Regions from separate parts of the Peribacillus sp. SIMBA_075 genome, predicted to be linked through region 1. Evidence: a T-box and tRNA genes for the amino acid it is inferred to sense, from the RefSeq annotation. Region 1 holds a T-box; the other holds one or more tRNA genes.
The links. The T-box of region 1 lies ahead of glyQ (glycine--tRNA ligase subunit alpha). A T-box ahead of a tRNA ligase gene usually reads a tRNA of that ligase, here a tRNA-Gly.

Region 1 (8,931 bases):
TGGGGATATAAAAGAACTAACAGTACAGGAATTGCTTCCAGGAGCTTTTTCACCGGAGGATTTAAATGGATAAATTATTTGAGGATACACAAGTAAAAGGTTACAAATCAGGTTTCATTTCGATAATTGGACGACCTAATGTTGGAAAGAGTACATTTCTGAATCGGGTCATCGGTCAAAAGATCGCGATTATGAGTGATAAACCCCAAACTACAAGAAATAAGGTTCAAGGCGTACTTACGCAAAACGATTCACAAATGATTTTCATTGATACACCCGGCATTCATAAACCAAAGCATAAGCTTGGGGATTTCATGATGAAAGTGGCAACGAATACATTGAAAGAAGTCGATTTGATTCTCTTCATGATCAATGCGACTGAAGGATACGGACGCGGTGACGAGTTTATCATCGAAAAACTTCAAACCGTAAAAACTCCTGTTTTCCTGGTTGTAAACAAAATAGATGCGATGCATCCAGATGATTTACTACCAATCATTGAAAAATATCAACAGCTTTACCCTTTTGCGGCAGTCGTTCCGATTTCTGCACTTGAAGGAAATAACGTCGATACATTGCTTGAACAAATCAAGGAACACCTACCTGAAGGTCCCCAGTTTTATCCAGCTGACCAAGTGACCGACCATCCGGAACGTTTTATCATTTCTGAATTGGTCCGCGAGAAGGTATTGCACCTTACGCGTGAGGAAATTCCGCATTCAGTGGCTGTTGTCATCGATTCAATTAAAAAAATGGATAACAGTGATACCATTAATGTCATGGCAACGATCGTTGTCGAGCGTGATTCACAAAAAGGCATCGTCATCGGAAAGCAAGGGAAAATGCTTAAAGAAGTCGGTAGCCGTGCCAGGGTGGACATCGAAAACTTATTGGGCTCGAAAGTTTTCTTGGAACTTTGGGTAAAGGTACAGAAGGATTGGCGTAACAAAGCCAGCCAGCTTCGCGATTATGGTTTCAATGAGAGTGAGTATTAATTAACAAAATTTACGAGTCATGAAAGTTTGGAAAACGGTCAAGCTAATCATATGGTCGGATATTCATATTGCTAGTTAAAAATGAAAGGTGGGCTTTATATGTTGGATTTTACCTGGGAATTATTTAGTGAAACAGGTAATGTGGACACCTATTTGCTGTTTAAGGAGATAGAAGTCGAAAGACAGGAAAGACCCTTGGTATTGAAAGATGAGCTAGCAGAAATTGATTTTCCTGTTTCATAGGTTAGTCTTGGCGAACATGGGTGGTGTCTTGGTATGCTCCAAAAATGTGAGGGCATTGTCATAAGGCGAACTGCATATGGAGAAAATAACAAAATCATTACTATATATACCCGAGAGCTAGGAAAAATTGGTGTTATGGCTAGAGGAGCCAGTAAACCTAATAGCAGGCTTGCTGCCGTCACCCAGCTTTTTTGCTCCGGGTATTTCCTTGTAACCACTTCAACCGGACTCGGAAGTCTTCAGCAAGGCGAAATGGTCGATTCACTCCGTTACATACGGGAGGATCTTTTTGCGACTGCTTATGCTTCTTATATTGTTGAGTTGCTTGATAAAAGCGTCGATGATAAAAAACCGAATCCATATTTGTATGAATTGCTTTTGCAAACCTTGCATTACATAAACGAAGAATATGACGCAGAGGTTTTGAAATTCATTTTTGAAATGAAGATGCTGCCCGTCAATGGGATTAACCCAGTGCTGAATCAATGTGCTGTTTGTGGCGAAACGGAAGGGGAATTCGCCTTCTCGCTTCGGGAAGCGGGCTTTATTTGTCACCGCTGTCTCGGGAAGGATCCCTATCATTTTAAAATTTCACCTGCAGCCGTCAAATTGCTGAGGATATTTTATTATTTCGATTTATCAAGGCTGGGAAACATTTCCGTCAAGCCTGAAACGAAAAAGGAAATCCAGAAAATAATAGATGCTTATTATGAGGAATATTCCGGTCTCCATTTGAAATCAAAAAAGTTCCTAAAACAGATTGATACGATGAAAGATATGTTTTAAGATCTGACCTATTGACATTCCATGCTAGTTTGTATAAAATTCTAATCATCAAAATAAGAAGATTGCGTTGATGGAAAAGAGTATCTGTCATTCTCCATAAAAAGCGAACCCGGGACGGTGGAAGCCGGGATATGGATTTACAGGGAAGGGCGTTTCCGGAGCATGTTGCTTTGAAAAGAGGCCGTTTTATAAACGGCAATTAGGGTGGAACCGCGGGTATACTCTCGTCCCTATGCATTTCGCATAGGGACGGGAGTTTTTTGTTTGCCTGTGAAAGGATTCCGATCCTTAATTTTTAAATAGCCGTTTAAATAACCTGGAGGTGTACAATGAATATTCAAAATATGATTTTAACGTTACAAAAGCATTGGTCTGAACAAGGCTGCATATTAATGAATGCTTATGATGTAGAAAAAGGGGCAGGAACGATGAGCCCATACACGTTCCTGAGAGCCATTGGACCTGAGCCTTGGAGTGTTGCTTACGTGGAGCCATCCCGCCGTCCGGCTGACGGTCGTTATGGCGAGAACCCTAATCGGCTGTATCAGCATCATCAGTTCCAAGTGATCATGAAGCCGTCGCCTGACAATATCCAAGATTTATATTTGGATTCATTGCGCGCGTTAGGGATTAATCCGCTAGAGCATGATATTCGTTTTGTGGAGGACAATTGGGAAAACCCATCACTAGGGTGTGCTGGTCTCGGTTGGGAAGTATGGCTTGATGGAATGGAAATCACGCAATTTACATATTTCCAACAAGTGGGCGGCCTTGAATGTAAGCCGGTTTCCGTGGAGATTACATACGGGATCGAACGTCTCGCCTCTTACATTCAAGATAAGGAAAACGTATTTGACCTGGAATGGACAGAAGGATTCACGGTCCGGGATATATTTGGACAGCCGGAATACGAACATTCAAAATATACGTTTGAAACATCCGACCTAGATATGCTGTTTCAACTTTTCACGATGTATGAAAAGGAAGCGCATCGCCAAATGGAAGAAGGGCTTGTGCATCCTGCCTATGATTATGTTTTGAAATGTTCACATACGTTTAACCTTTTGGATGCCAAAGGTGCCATCTCGGTGACGGAAAGAACGGGATATATTGCCCGCTGCCGTAACCTAGCGCGTAAGGTCGCTAAAACCTTCTATGAAGAGCGGGAAAAATTAGGCTTCCCGATTCTGAAAGTGAAAGGGGAGAATACAAATGAGCAAGCGTGATTTGTTATTGGAAATTGGATTGGAAGAGCTGCCAGCACGTTTTGTGACAGCTTCCATGAAACAGCTATCAGATAAAGTGCAGAAATGGCTAACGGAAAAAGCGATTGAATTCGGAGAAGTTGAAGCGTTTTCCACACCAAGACGTTTGGCCATATTGCTGAAAGACGTGGAAGAATCACAAAAGGATATTGAAGAAGAAGCAAAAGGACCGGCTAAGAAAATAGCTTTGGACAGCGAAGGCAATTGGTCTAAAGCCGCATTGGGATTTGTCAGGGGCCAAGGCATGACTTCAGAGGATATTTATTTTAAAGAACTCAAGGGTGTGGAATATGCCCATGTGAATAAATTCATAAAAGGACAGCCGACTGTACAGCTTTTATCTGAGCTTGCTGAAATCATCAGCGGCATGACGTTCCCGAAAAACATGCGTTGGGCCAATCAAGAGCTCCGCTTCGTCCGTCCGATTAAATGGCTGATTGCCTTATTCGGAAATGAAGTGGTGCCATTTAGCATCGCTGGTGTCGAGACGGCCCGTGAAACAAAGGGACATCGTTTCTTGGGCGATAGCGCAATCATCGAGCAGCCGGCACGGTACGAAGAAACGTTAAAAGAACAATTTGTAATGGCGGATCCGGATAAACGCAGACAAGTTATTCTAGATCAGATTAAAGGGCTTGAGCAGGAAAAGGGCTGGATCATCCCGGTCGATGAAGAACTGCTTGAAGAAGTCAATAATTTGGTGGAGTATCCAACGGTGTTATTTGGACACTTCGAAGAAGAATTCCTTGAGCTTCCTCCAGAGGTCCTGATCACTTCAATGAAGGAGCACCAACGTTATTTCCCTGTCAAAGATCAGGACGGCAAGCTACTTGCTTTCTTTGTAACCGTGCGTAATGGTGATGATCGCCATTTGGATAAGGTTTCTAAAGGAAATGAAAAAGTATTGCGTGCACGCCTATCGGATGCAGCATTCTTCTATAAGGAAGATCAGAAAAAAGAGATTTCGGCTGCTTTGAAAAAGCTGGACAGCATCGTTTATCATGAAGAAATTGGTACATTGGCCGAGAAAACTGCCAGAGTAACTGCAGTTACCGGAGTCCTTGCGGATGCCTTGAATTTAAAGGCGGAAAAAGAAATGGCCCTTCGTGCAGCGGAAATTGCTAAGTTCGATTTGGTGAGCCATATGGTTTATGAATTCCCTGAATTGCAAGGGTATATGGGTGAGAAATATGCACTCCTAAAAGGAGAAACCAAGGAAGTGGCCGCAGCTATCAATGAACACTATATGCCGAGGCATGCGGATGACAATGTTCCGCCTTCTGTCATTGGAGCGGTTGTTAGTTTAGCTGAAAAAATTGATACTTTGTCTTCATTCTTCGCTATTGGCGTCATTCCGACAGGTTCCCAGGATCCATACGCACTAAGAAGGCAGGCGAGCGGTGTCGTCCAAATTCTAGCGGAGAAGAAATGGAATATCTCTTTAGAGGAGCTTATTGTTATAGGTCTTAAAGGTGTAGAATCAAAAGGTATCTTAAAACGTGATCTTGAGGATGTTAAATCTGATATGTTCACATTCTTTAAAGCGCGTGTCAAACACCTGCTGCAAGAACAGCAAATCCGTTACGATTTGATTGACGCAGTTCTGGTCAATGAGATCGGTTATATCCACTCCATCGTGGAACGTGCACACGTCTTGGATGCGAAAAAAGACGAAGCAGGATTTAAAGAAAATCTGGAAGCTTTAAGCCGCGTCATGAACATTGCCGTGAAATGTGACAATAAAGTGACAGTCGATCCAACTTTCTTTGAAAATGATCAAGAAAAAGCGCTATACGAAAAATATCAAAATGTAGCAATTCGTTATACTGAATCTAAAGATGAGAATGAGCGGTTTGAACAGCTTGTTTCGCTCCAATCGGAAATAGAATCGTATTTCGAGAATACAATGGTCATGGCAGACGATGAAGCAATCCGCAGTAACCGTTTATCTCTTATGAAGGAAATCAGTGATTTGGTTGCAGGTTTTGCTGCCATGAATAAAATCATCCTTACATAATTGAAAGGGTGTATGGAAATCGGAAACACTTTAAACAAGGGTTTCCGATTTCTATAAAAAGATAAATGGTCAATAAATAGGACAAACATGCCCTTATTAAATAATTTAGTATATAATTATTAAATGAATGACTTTTGTTACTTTACTCTGCGAAAGCAGTGGGGTGGTGATTATAATCCAACTGAATAAGCGTCAGGAACAGATTTTACAAATTGTAAAAGAAAACGGACCGATTACTGGAGAGCATATTGCCGATAGATTGAACCTTACTAGGGCGACTCTTCGTCCAGATCTAGCCATATTGACGATGGCAGGTTTTCTTGATGCCAGGCCGCGGGTCGGGTATTTCTATACAGGCAGGTCAGGAACACAGCTTTTGACCGACAGCCTTAACCATCTTTATGTACGAGACTACCAATCGATCCCGGTCGTTGTTGACGAGGGCATTTCCGTATATGATGCGATCGTCATGATGTTTTTAGAAGATGTCGGGACAATGTTCGTTGTCGATAAGCATGCATTGCTTGTTGGTGTCTTATCAAGGAAAGACTTGTTGCGTGCGAGTATTGGGAAACAAGAGCTTAACTCCATTCCAGTCAATATCATCATGACTAGGATGCCCAATATTACAATGTGTTCAAAAGAAGACCTTTTGATTGATGTTGCCAAAAAATTGATTGATAAGCAAATCGACTCATTACCGGTCGTCAAAGACACAGAAAAAGGCTATGAAGTAATTGGAAGAATTACAAAAACCAATATTACGAAAGCATTCGTAGCTTTGGCTGATGAAGGCTATTAGGGGGCTTGCAAAAGGAATGACGGAGAATATGAACGGTTCTATTATATATGTTGTATCGGATTCAGTAGGGGAAACAGCGGAATTGGTTACAAAAGCAGCTGCAAGCCAGTTCTCGGGATCTGCTTTTTCCATAAAGCGAATTCCGTACATTGAAGATGAACAAAACGTGGATGAAGTGATTTCACTGGCTAAATTAGATGGGGCGATCATTGCTTATACCCTTGTGAAGCCAGCTATTAGAGCGTATATGAAAGCACAGGTCGAAAAAGAAAACCTGTCTGCTTATGACATTTTAGGGCCGCTTATGGACATCCTTCAGGAAAGGGCACCAAAAGGGCCTCTTAATGAACCTGGTCTTGTAAGAAAGCTGGATGATGATTATTTCAAGCGTGTGGAAGCCATTGAATTTGCAGTGAAATATGATGATGGACGTGATCCCCGAGGCATTTTACGTGCTGATATCGTCCTTGTAGGTGTTTCACGCACTTCAAAAACACCGTTATCACAGTATTTAGCCCACAAACGCTATAAAGTGGCGAATGTACCTTTAGTGCCTGAGGTGGAACCGCCAGAAGAGCTGTTTTTGGTGCCGCCTGAAAAATGCATTGGTTTAAAGATCAGTCCGGAAAAGCTGAACCATATTCGCAAAGAACGATTAAAGTCACTCGGGCTCAATGATCATGCGATTTACGCAAATGTGGAGCGAATAAAAGAAGAATTGACATACTTTGATAAAATCATATCAAGGCTGAACTGTCCAATTATTGATGTAACCAATAAAGCTGTTGAAGAAACAGCCAATTTGATCATCAATATCCTTCAAAACAAAAATCGTTGATCCATATAATCAAGGCAAACCAAAATGTGAGCTTGACACTTTAAGTGTCAGCTCACATTTTAATGCCAAGGTCAATAAAGGGAATATCAAGAATGAATTGAAAATAAATACATATAATTCCTCTGTTTTTCCAAATGAAAATCCATTGATTTGCATGAAAATAAAATCGGAATTTAAATGTTGGCATCTTCTAATCAAATAGACTATAATAAAAAATTGTGAGAAAAAAGTAATCTTAAGGTTTAGACTTAATTAATAAGGAATAAACTAAAGGTTAATGAGATGTCAAGGTTTTTATCATAAAAATAATTCGACATGTTCCGTATAATTCAAAATGGGTGGGCCTTATTCAAGGGAAAAGTGGCGCTTTCACGTAAGAAAGCTGGTATTCCTTGAAGAATAAATGTTGGCTTCTTTAGAGGGAACTCTATGAACCAATGCTGAAAATTCACTATATCTTCATAAAGTTTAGGGGAGAAAAAGGATTATGCAGAAAGATGTAGAATTAGAAGGTATGAATAATAAACCTACCATACACGTCGATGCCGATGCATGCCCGGTGAAAGACGAGATCCTTCATTGTGCAGGATTGCACGATGTTGAAGTCTGTTTTGTTGCATCATATAAAAATATGATGAATAACCCTGAAGGTAAATGGGTATATGTCGATGCAGACAAAGAAGCGGCAGATCTTTATATAGTAAATTCAGTAAAAAAGGGTGATATTGTCGTTACTGCAGATATTGGTTTGGCTGGGACCCTGCTTCCTAAAAGCGTTTATGTTCTGTCGCCTAGGGGAAAAGAATACACCGAAGAGAATATTTTCATGCTATTGGATATGCGTTATCAGTCGGCGAAACTCCGCAGGCAGGGTAAACATACGAAAGGGCCGAAAGCATTCACAAAGGAAGACCGTATATGTTTTACAAATAAACTTTTGAAAACTTTGTCGAACTTTGCAGGGAATTAGGAAACAGTATCGAATTAGAAACTATCACCAGTATTGCAAGGTGGAAAAATGATAAATGGCCGTATAGAAGATGAAAAAATTAACCAAATTCGCGAAGCTGTTGACATTGTTGATTTAATTGGGGAGTATGTCCAGCTGAAGAAGCAAGGGCGCAATTATTTTGGCCTTTGTCCTTTTCATGGTGAAAACTCGCCCTCGTTTTCCGTTTCAGCGGAAAAGCAAATCTTTCACTGTTTTGGTTGTGGGGCAGGCGGAAATATTTTTACCTTCTTAATGGATATAGAAGGCTACAACTTTGTGGAATCTGCAAAAGTTTTAGCTGAAAAAGGAAATGTTCCTTTGGATGTTGAAATTAATAAGGATTCCAAGCGTTCTAACATGCCTGAAGGCTCTCAGCAAATGGTTGAAGCCCATGACCTGCTGCGAAAGTTTTATCATCATCTCCTCGTTAACACGAAGGAGGGCCAGGATGCTCTCGAATATTTACTTAAACGAGGGTTCACTGAAGAGACGATAGAAAAGTTCCAAATTGGCTACTCTTTGGATTCATGGGACTTCGTATCCAAGTTTCTTTTAAAACGTGGGTTTCCAGCAGAATACATGGAGCAGGCAGGGCTTATTATTTACAGGGAAAAAGACGAGTCATATTTTGACCGTTTCAGAAATAGAGTCATGTTTCCAATTATGGATCATCAAGGAAATACGATTGCGTTTTCAGGGAGAGCGATGGGGGACGATGAGCCCAAATATTTGAATAGTCCTGAAACGCCAATCTTTAATAAAAGTAAAACTTTATATAATTTCCATCATGCAAGACCGCACATACGAAAGAAAGAACAAGTAGTCATTTTTGAAGGCTTTGCCGATTGTATTTCAGCTGTTCGTGCAGGTGTAGAAAATTCAGTCGCCACAATGGGGACTGCCCTGACGGAACAGCATATCCAGCTTTTAAAAAGAAATACTGACCAGATACTTATTTGCTACGATTCGGACTCTGCGGGATTGAACGCAGCCA
Region 2 (8,931 bases), on a different contig from region 1:
TGTCTTAAAAAAAGTGGATAGCCAGAATGTTTCCAATAAGGATATTACTTATGTGAAACCATCATACATACCTACAGAAATTATTGTGGATGGAAAAATTGTTCCTCATAATTTAAGTAAACTGAGCTTAAACCAAAGCTGGTTGGAAACGCAATTACAGCAGTTTGGTGTATGCCTGCAAGATGTATTTTATGCTGAAATACAAAGTGATGGCACTTTGTATATAGATAAAAGACAAGATGACCAGTTTCCTCCACGTTAAGAGGAAAGGGGGAACTCAAGTCATTTTAAATTTGGACAGTTATGCTTTTAGAGCTAAGGATTTGCTGATTAACAGCCCAATAAGCTCTCCTTTTTAGGTACCCGCAGGTTATATATAAACAAATATTTAACCATAAGGAATAGCGTAGCAACTAGTTATTCAGAATGGCAAGTGTCCGAAAGAAGTGGTCTGCAGCTCACCTTAAGTATGAATTGGTAGATGCCGTAACAAATATACCCGTATAACAACAATCTTATTACGGGGATGTAAGTACTGCTTATAGTCGGTACTGGTTTTATAGTGGTTACAAATTGGGAGCTATCCGGTTAACTTTAGTGGTAATGTCTATAACTAGAAAAAAAAGAAAGAAGCTGTCCCAAAAGTCATTTACGACTTTTGGGACAGCCACTACTTCTTAAATATCATTTTGTTTCCAAGGTAAACTGCAGTCCCTTTTCAATTTCCGCCAGTACCTCTTCATCCGTTTCCTTCATTCGTGCTTCTTCCAGAACGGAAACGGACTGCCCCCGGCCAATTTTCCCAACCGCCCAGGCCGCCGTTCCCCGTATGACGGGCCGCGGATCATCCTTCATGACCTGGATCAGTTCGGGCAATGCAGTTTCGTCTTTGAAGTGGGCCAATGCTAAAATGGCATTTCTTTGGATTGGTTTTTTACCGCGCCAAGAGCCAGATACATGGCCGTATGTCTCCTTGAAGTCCCGATTTGAAATCGTAAGCAGAGGTTTCAGCAGCGGTTTTGCTAACTCGGGGTCAGGTTCCATTTCTTCATGAAAATGAAAATCCATTCCTTTGTTTTTCGGACAAACGGTCTGGCATGTATCACACCCATACAAACGATTGCCTATTTTCGTCCTGAACTCATCCGGCAGGAAACCCTTTGTCTGGGTTAAGAATGCAATACAACGCTTAGAATTTAGCTGGCCACCCTGAACGAGCGCACCTGTCGGGCAAACATCGACACATTTATTGCATGTCCCGCATTGATCTTCCATCGGTTGATCCGGTTCAAATGGCAGGTTGGTAATCATGTCTCCCAAGTATACAAAAGACCCGAATTCCGGAGTGATGATCATACTGTTTTTTGCACTCCAGCCAATTCCTGCACGCTCAGCCACTGCCCTATCTGACAATTCGCCCGTATCTACCATTGACTTCACCACTGCCCCTGGCACTTTATCTTTAATGAAACCCTCAAGTAACTGCAATTTATTACGAAGAACGGTATGATAGTCCGTTCCCCAAGAAGCCCGGCAAAAGATCCCTCGCCGCTCACCTTTTGTGCTTTGCGGAGCATCCTTCAATTTTGATGGATAAGCAAGTGCAATCGAAATGATGGATTGCGGTTTTTCGAATATCAATTCAGGCCTGACCCTTTTTTCTATATCGCCTTCTTCAAACCCTGACTGATAATCCAGTTCCTGTTGACGTATCAGGCGAGCTTTCAATTCGGCAAAAGCCGTGGCCGATGTAAAACCGATTTTATCGATGCCGATCTCTTTACTATATAAAATCACTTCTTGCTTGAATGCATTCATATCCATATTAATCACCTACGTTCATTCAGTATTCCGATCGAAGCTTGTATTCATTTCAAACCATTGCTATCTATGATAAACTAATTGCAATCATTTTTGGAGGTGAAACGCTTGGAAATTACCGTATCAGCTAATCTTAGCAGTAAAATCCCCCAATTCAAAGTTGGGATCATTACATATGAAAACATCGAAGTAGGTCCCTCCCCGCAAATGGTGAAAGGGAGACTTCAACTATTTCAGGAAGCTCTTTTCTTCGACCTTGAAGAAAAGGAATTGACCGACTTTTCCGGCATTAAAGTGTGGCGAGAGACTTTCAAGGCTGCAGGGACCAACCCGTCACGGTATCGCCCCTCCGTTGAAGCCCTGTACCGCCGCGTAAAAAAACAGAATTACTTGACACCCATCCATTCAGCGATAGATTTGAATAACTTCTTCTCCCTATTATATGAAGTTCCGATCGGCATTTATGATGCGGAAAAGGTATCAGGAGACATCTTGATTAAGATTGGCGACGGAACGGATGGTTATGACGGTTTGAACGGCCGCTTGAATTCCATGGAAAATATGATTACATCAGCCGATCATGAGGGCGCATTCGGAAGCCCATACGTTGATTCAGAACGCACGAAAGTCACCGAAGAAACAAAAAAAGCGATCCAAATCATTTATTTACAACCCAATACTCCAATCATAGAAGCACATCAGCTAACAAAATCCTTGATGGACATGTTCCTTGAAATCCACGGTGGTGAAGGGACTTACTCGATTGTAGAAGGCTAATCAAAAATGAACGGAAATAAACCCTTTCCACAATCGGAAGGGGTCTTTTCGTAAACTTTCCAAACCTTTAAAATAAATTATATTCCCATCGATCCATCCCTTCAGCTTTGGATAATAACTTGATATGCGTCCCGGCCCCCGTATGATTTAATGATTCTGATAACCCCATCCACCCGTGAAGTTAAATAACACCCGTCATCATAACCCTAACCGGTTCACTGTTTTTACTAAAACCCCAGAACTGCTGTTTAGGCATTTATCCAAAAATGAACTTATTTTGTTATCCCCTAATGCTGAATAGCTTTGATTAACGCTTTTTATCGGTATAAAATACATGGCAGCTAATATAAAACTCCGGTTTTAATTACGGTATGAATGCCACGAAGTTCGTATTGTCATTTCTCTGATAGAATAAAAATGATATCAGATTAACCTTCAGCTCATTCAACCCCTTCCCGAATTTCCGCCCCCATAAAATTTGGACAATAAAAAAAATCCCACTGTAAACAGTAGAATTCTTGTAATAATATTTAAACGCAAAGCTTCGTTCTCCAGGTAACGAAACCCTACGTTATGAGTATGTATTGGAGCGGGTGAAGGGAATCGAACCCTCATCATCAGCTTGGAAGGCTGAGGTTTTACCACTAAACTACACCCGCATGTCATTGTAGAACTTTGTCGAATTACCAACAAAATTAATTATATAGTTTAATCTAAAAAAATGCAATAGTTCTTTTAAAAAAATTATTAATTAATGTATTGTAACGTTAATATATTCATTCACTCTAGAAAAGATGTTAAAAAGCCCCCTGTTTCAGAGAACTTTTTCATCCTATATAATGATTTAAGACCAAATGACTTCCATTAACCGCGGATAAACCTGCTGTGCCGTTTCAAGCAGCATGATTAACTTCCTGAACGCAAGATCCGGTACGATATCCCCCTCAATGGAGTATGAATACCGAATGGAAATGGTCCCATTTTCTTCATAAAGCTTGGAGTACCTAAAATTAGCATTATATTCATTCAACAGTGTATGAACATCCTGTTTCTTTTCAGGATTCTTCAACTCGGCGACATTAAAGCAAAATAAGTCCGCCACATTTTCATCTTGATTGAATGCAAATACTAAAAGGACCTTCCACCCGTCCTTTAACTTTTGCTCAGCTCTAAAAAAGGTGGTTCCATCTTCATTCAACTCATTCATATAGATTTTCTCACTAGTTAAAAAATCACGAAATTCAGCAACGTTTGACATGGTTCATCACCTTTCTGTTTGTAAGTACATTTTATAATGAAAACTGGCATTTTTACAGACTTTTCTATAACCCTTCCAATTTCACCCTATTAACAGAGGCATGAAACACTCATTAAATGAATTGGAGTCAAATATGAACTCCCTTAATAGATTAATTAGCCGGTTGTTTCTCCGCAAAACTGAAGTGCTTCTTGAAGGTCCAAAATTTCCTGGCGGACTTTTGAGTATCCTTCAATTTCAGGCACTTCTTTATTAGTATGTGATCGACCTTTATCTGCCGCTATCGCCATGGTTTCGAAAACATACAGCAATTGAGCGAGTTCCCGCTCTGAAAGGACTGGCCGTTCATAGGATTTCAAGCTGGCATTTAGATAATAGCCCAACTGTTCTATCGAAAATATAACGGGCCAAAGAGATTCCAGTCTAGCCTTGTTTTTGAATATCTCACCAAGGGATGCATTGTAAACCGTTAATAGATTCACCATATTTGTTTGCATTTTGTTCCTTTCGCTGCTTTCATCAATTGCAAAGTCATTATCTTTTTCAGAGAACGCCATCAATAATAACTGTCCCTGACTTCGAATCGTTTTGGCTGTTAAATGATTGAGAAGACTGGATGCCGAACGACTTCCGAGTAACAGCGACCCAATAAGACCTATCATGCTTCCAACGACGATATCTGTTATTCTTACTGTCGCAAAAAAACTGAAATCATAGATTTGAGTTGAATATTCCGCCATGATTAATGCTGAAGGAGTAAAAAACATCGCCGCTAATCCATAGTTCCGAAAGATGAAAAGCTCTGTAATGAATGTCAAACATAAAATGATCAGAACGATAAGGAACTCGTTATGAACCGCTGCTAGAATTAAACTTGCTAGCAGGAGTCCGATGACCGTCCCGAAAGTCCTTTGGACCGCTCGATGGAATGTGGCGATGATGGTTGAACCCGACATAACGGCCGCACAGGATAAGGGAATCCAGTACGAACGGTTAAAATCGGCGGAATATGCGATGATGGCAGCAATGGTAAGGATTGTTCCATATCGAACGGAAGCCCGGAAGACAATTGAATTCTTATCGAACGCCCCAAGAAAAATTGTTTTTAAAGAAGGCTTTGAGATGGTTGCTGCATGATCGATTTTCTGGACAGGTTCAATCATGATGGCATCCGCATTATAAATCTTCATGAATAACTCTTCCACCTCTTCGGTCATTTGGTCAGGTTGAAGGATCTTTTTTTCATTCTTTGTTTTAGATGCAATGGAACCGGCAAGGGCACGAACGGATTGACCTAATTCTGGCGGCAGTACGATATTTTTGTTCAAGGAAATTTCCAGAGCCTCCAAGAATATGGCATTCGCATGTTCATTCAGTAGGAACAACCGCTTTAACTCATCTCGGCTTCGCCTGTTTGAAAACCCGGCTAATAGTGTATCTTCAGCCTGTTTCATCGCCAATACCGTTCCCTGTCTTGCTTTATTGTATTTCTCGGTTCCCATGGAATCAAAGAATGCCCCCAATTCCCTGTACACCTTTTCCACCGCAAGCGATTCTGGTCCATGAGGGTTGAAAAACCACCCTAACATACAGATTATCCAAGATAGTGCACCACCCATTAAAACGAGGCCCCCACGCAACGGAGCCAGACTTTGATCAACGGGCATACCTGTCGCAAGCGCAAAGCTCAAGACGAAGAATACCGCCGAAGGACCGGTAATCTTTAATGCACCAAATATAAAAAAAACACTTGCCCCGATGATCCCCATCATTATGGCTGTTCCCAATTGGTATGGAGCCAAAAGCGTCCCTAATACAACAGATAAAGCAAGACCCACCATCACAAAGAAAATCTTTATAGTTCTTTGGTGATACGGTTGGTTAAAAACGTATAAATAAGTGAAACCTCCGATCCCTGCCAGTAAACCGTACGCTAAATTCCCGAATAATAAGCCAATGAAAACAGGTAAGGCAGCAGCTATGCCTGCGCTTAGTGCTTTTATCCAAGGAAATGGATTCTTCTTTATTTCAAAAGCCTGTTTAAATGTCGTATGTATCGCATCTGATTTCAGAGATTCGGAAGGTTGCTTATTTTCACTCATTTTCAATTTATCCTTTCATTAATAATTCTATTAACTCTGCAGTGAAAGCTACGGATAAGATGACTTCTAATAATTAATATCCTTCATATGGATAAAAAGATACCACTAAAGGTAAAAGCAAAGTAGATTGGAACAGGTGTGCTAGACTCCTACGGGAAAAGCGCGTCCAGAGGAGACCCCGCAGGCGTAAAGGCACCTGGGGCGGATTGCCTGCGCAAAGTGAGTGCCTGTAGGCAACGTTCAAATTTCCCTAAAGGCTGGGATATCTTATTATGAAAAGGAAAACGGCCTTTCCCCGATTAAATATCGAAAAAAGGCCGTTTTTATTATAAGCTGATTAAAGTCACAACAAAGGACCTTCCTCAGCTTTATTTCCATAATACTTAGAGTTGAGCGAATTCAGGTTCCGCAACTTTTACAAGCTGCTTACCGAGGTTCGTTCCTTTAAACAAACCTAAAAATGCATCAGGTGTGTTTTTGAACCCTTCAATAATCGTTTCTTCATACTTCAGCTTTCCTTCTTGAAGCCACTTACCTAAATCCGTCGCACCCTCTTGGAATCTAGCGGCATAATTTCCAACTGTGAAACCTTTCATAAGTGCACTCGTTTTGATCATCGCCGATTGCAGACGCGGTCCTAGATCTTTCCCTTCTGCATTATACGAGGAAATCGCTCCGCATAATGGAATTCGGGCATTCGCATTCAAAAGTGTGAAAACAGCATCTGTCACCTCGCCGCCCACATTATCGAAATAAACATCGATTCCATCAGGAACAGCATTAGCTAAATCTTTCGCAAAACTATTACTTTTATAATTTACGGCTCCATCAAATCCGAGCTCTTTCGTTAAGTACTCAAGTTTTTCATCTGAACCAGCGATGCCAATAACCTTCGCACCTTTTATCTTAGCAATTTGTCCGACTACTGAACCAACTGCTCCAGCCGCTCCGGAAACAACTACAGTTTCACCTTCTTGAGGTTTACCAATATCAAGCAAACCAAAGTAAGCTGTCAAACCGGTCATTCCAAGAATCCCTAAATGCGTTGTGATCGGAGCCACCTTGGGATCAATCACGCGGATTTCCTTTTCAGTGACAACTGTATATTCTGCCCAGTCAATATTCCCAACAACGACATCCCCTTGTTTGAAAGAATTCGATTTGGACTCAACAACTTCAGCAACAACGCCACCCGTGATGACTTTATTCAATTCAAATGGGGCAATGTATGATTTGGTATCTTGCATTCTGCCACGCATGTATGGATCGACAGATAAATATAGCGTCCGTACTAAAATCTCATTATCTTTTGGTGTGGGAACTTCACTCTCAACAAAGTTAAAATCTTCTTTCGAAGGCATACCTTTTGGACGGTTTGCCAGGGTGATTTTTTGTTGTTTTGTTTGTGTCATCATTCGTTCCTCCTTGATTTTGAATGCGTAATATCGAAAAGAAGCGTATCACTGTTGAAGTTCATAGGTCAAAGAATATGATTGCCTTTTGCTTCCATATCACTCTTTATGTAGCCTTTCTTGAAAGTCCTAAACTTGCTACGACCTATTATGCCCCATGTTTTTCATTCATATAAAGGACATGAGGAAAATGCTTTGTCCTACAATGTTCGTTTTAAGCATAAATAATGTACGTCGACTTCTACACTACACGGTTCGCTTCCTGGAAATTTAACGGCCTTTCCCCGTTTGGATACCGAGAAAAGGCCGCAGCTTGAAATACACTATTTTTATTGATCTGCTTGGCAAATGGTCAAGCTCAGCAGCTACTTTCTTTCTTCTTCTTATTTATATCCCTGATTTAAAACGTCAGCCTGGACAGTTTACACTGCAATCATTGAGGCTATGTTCGCCCTTGAAAAAACTTTGCAAACATATGTGAACTTGATTTAATGGATGGTCTACATCAATTTTGAAATAAACATCGTCGCAATTCCAAAGTAAATAAGTAACGAGAGTATATCATTTAGTGTTGTAATTAATGGACCAGAAGCAACTGCGGGATCGATGTTGAGTTTATATAAGATTAGAGGAATGATGGTCCCAGCTAAGGTCCCAATAATTAGGGTCATGACTAACGAACTTCCAACCACTAATCCCAGAACGGGATTTCCCTGCCAAACATAAGCTATGATGGAAATTAATATTCCACAGGTAATGCCTATTATCAATCCAACTTTCAGTTCCCGTATAATAAGTCTGGTTACGACTCCCTTATCCGTATCACTAGTGATTAGGCCCCTTACAACAACAGCTAAAGATTGGGTACCTGTATTTCCAGTCATCCCTGCGATCATCGGCATAAAGAAAGCAAGTGCAACAACTTTGGACAATGTTTCTTCAAAACTGCTTATAATAGTTCCAGACACTAATCCGATAAATAAAAGTAAAATAAGCCAGGGGAGCCGACGATATGCGGCCACATGGGCCTTCGTGTCAAAATCAATGGCTTTACCGGATGCCGATAGTTTTTCAATATCTTCGTTTGCTTCTTTAATGACAACATCAATAATATCATCAACGGTTACAATTCCTAATAACTCATTATTTTTTTCAACAACAGGGATTGCTAAAAAATCATAACGCTCAATAACACCGGCTACCACTTCTTGATCTTCATAAGCCGATACGGAGATCACTCGGCTGTACATAATATCTTTAATTTTTTCAGATTCATCATTTATTATTAAATCCCGATATGAGACAACACCAACTAATTTTTTATCATTATCAATTACATAAAGATAGTTAATCGTTTCCGAAAACTCCGCAAATATTTTAAGTTTTTCAACTGATTCACGGACCGTATAATGTTGGGGGATCCATACAAAACGGTTTGTCATTATTCGTCCCGCTGTTTCAGGGGGATAATTCATGATATTTTGAACGATTTTAGATTCTTCTTGTTTCATGCCTGAAAGAAGTTCTTCAATTTTCCCAGGGGATAGGTTCTCTAACAATG

Region 2: it encodes a tRNA-Gly, which carries the amino acid that the T-box ahead of glyQ (glycine--tRNA ligase subunit alpha) is inferred to sense. The anticodon was not compared.

What each region holds. Positions count from the first base shown of each region.
Region 1 covers NZ_JAWRYN010000015.1:7,618-16,548, reverse strand. The annotation lists gene SB775_RS13115 (cytidine deaminase) at 1-73, shown strand, start outside; gene era (GTPase Era) at 66-995, shown strand; gene SB775_RS13105 (YqzL family protein) at 1,095-1,238, shown strand; gene recO (DNA repair protein RecO) at 1,272-2,024, shown strand; T-box leader at 2,083-2,259, shown strand; gene glyQ (glycine--tRNA ligase subunit alpha) at 2,354-3,250, shown strand; gene glyS (glycine--tRNA ligase subunit beta) at 3,237-5,306, shown strand; gene ccpN (transcriptional regulator CcpN) at 5,434-6,108, shown strand; gene SB775_RS13080 (pyruvate, water dikinase regulatory protein) at 6,125-6,946, shown strand; gene SB775_RS13075 (YaiI/YqxD family protein) at 7,461-7,916, shown strand; gene dnaG (DNA primase) at 7,968-8,931, shown strand, end outside.
Region 2 covers NZ_JAWRYN010000008.1:41,840-50,770, forward strand. The annotation lists gene SB775_RS08760 (DUF421 domain-containing protein) at 1-262, shown strand, start outside; gene queG (tRNA epoxyqueuosine(34) reductase QueG) at 685-1,824, opposite strand; gene SB775_RS08770 (B3/B4 domain-containing protein) at 1,930-2,598, shown strand; tRNA gene SB775_RS08775 (tRNA-Gly) at 3,184-3,257, opposite strand; gene SB775_RS08780 (YbjN domain-containing protein) at 3,443-3,856, opposite strand; gene SB775_RS08785 (FUSC family protein) at 4,012-5,958, opposite strand; gene SB775_RS08790 (NADP-dependent oxidoreductase) at 6,342-7,370, opposite strand; gene mgtE (magnesium transporter) at 7,871-8,931, opposite strand, start outside.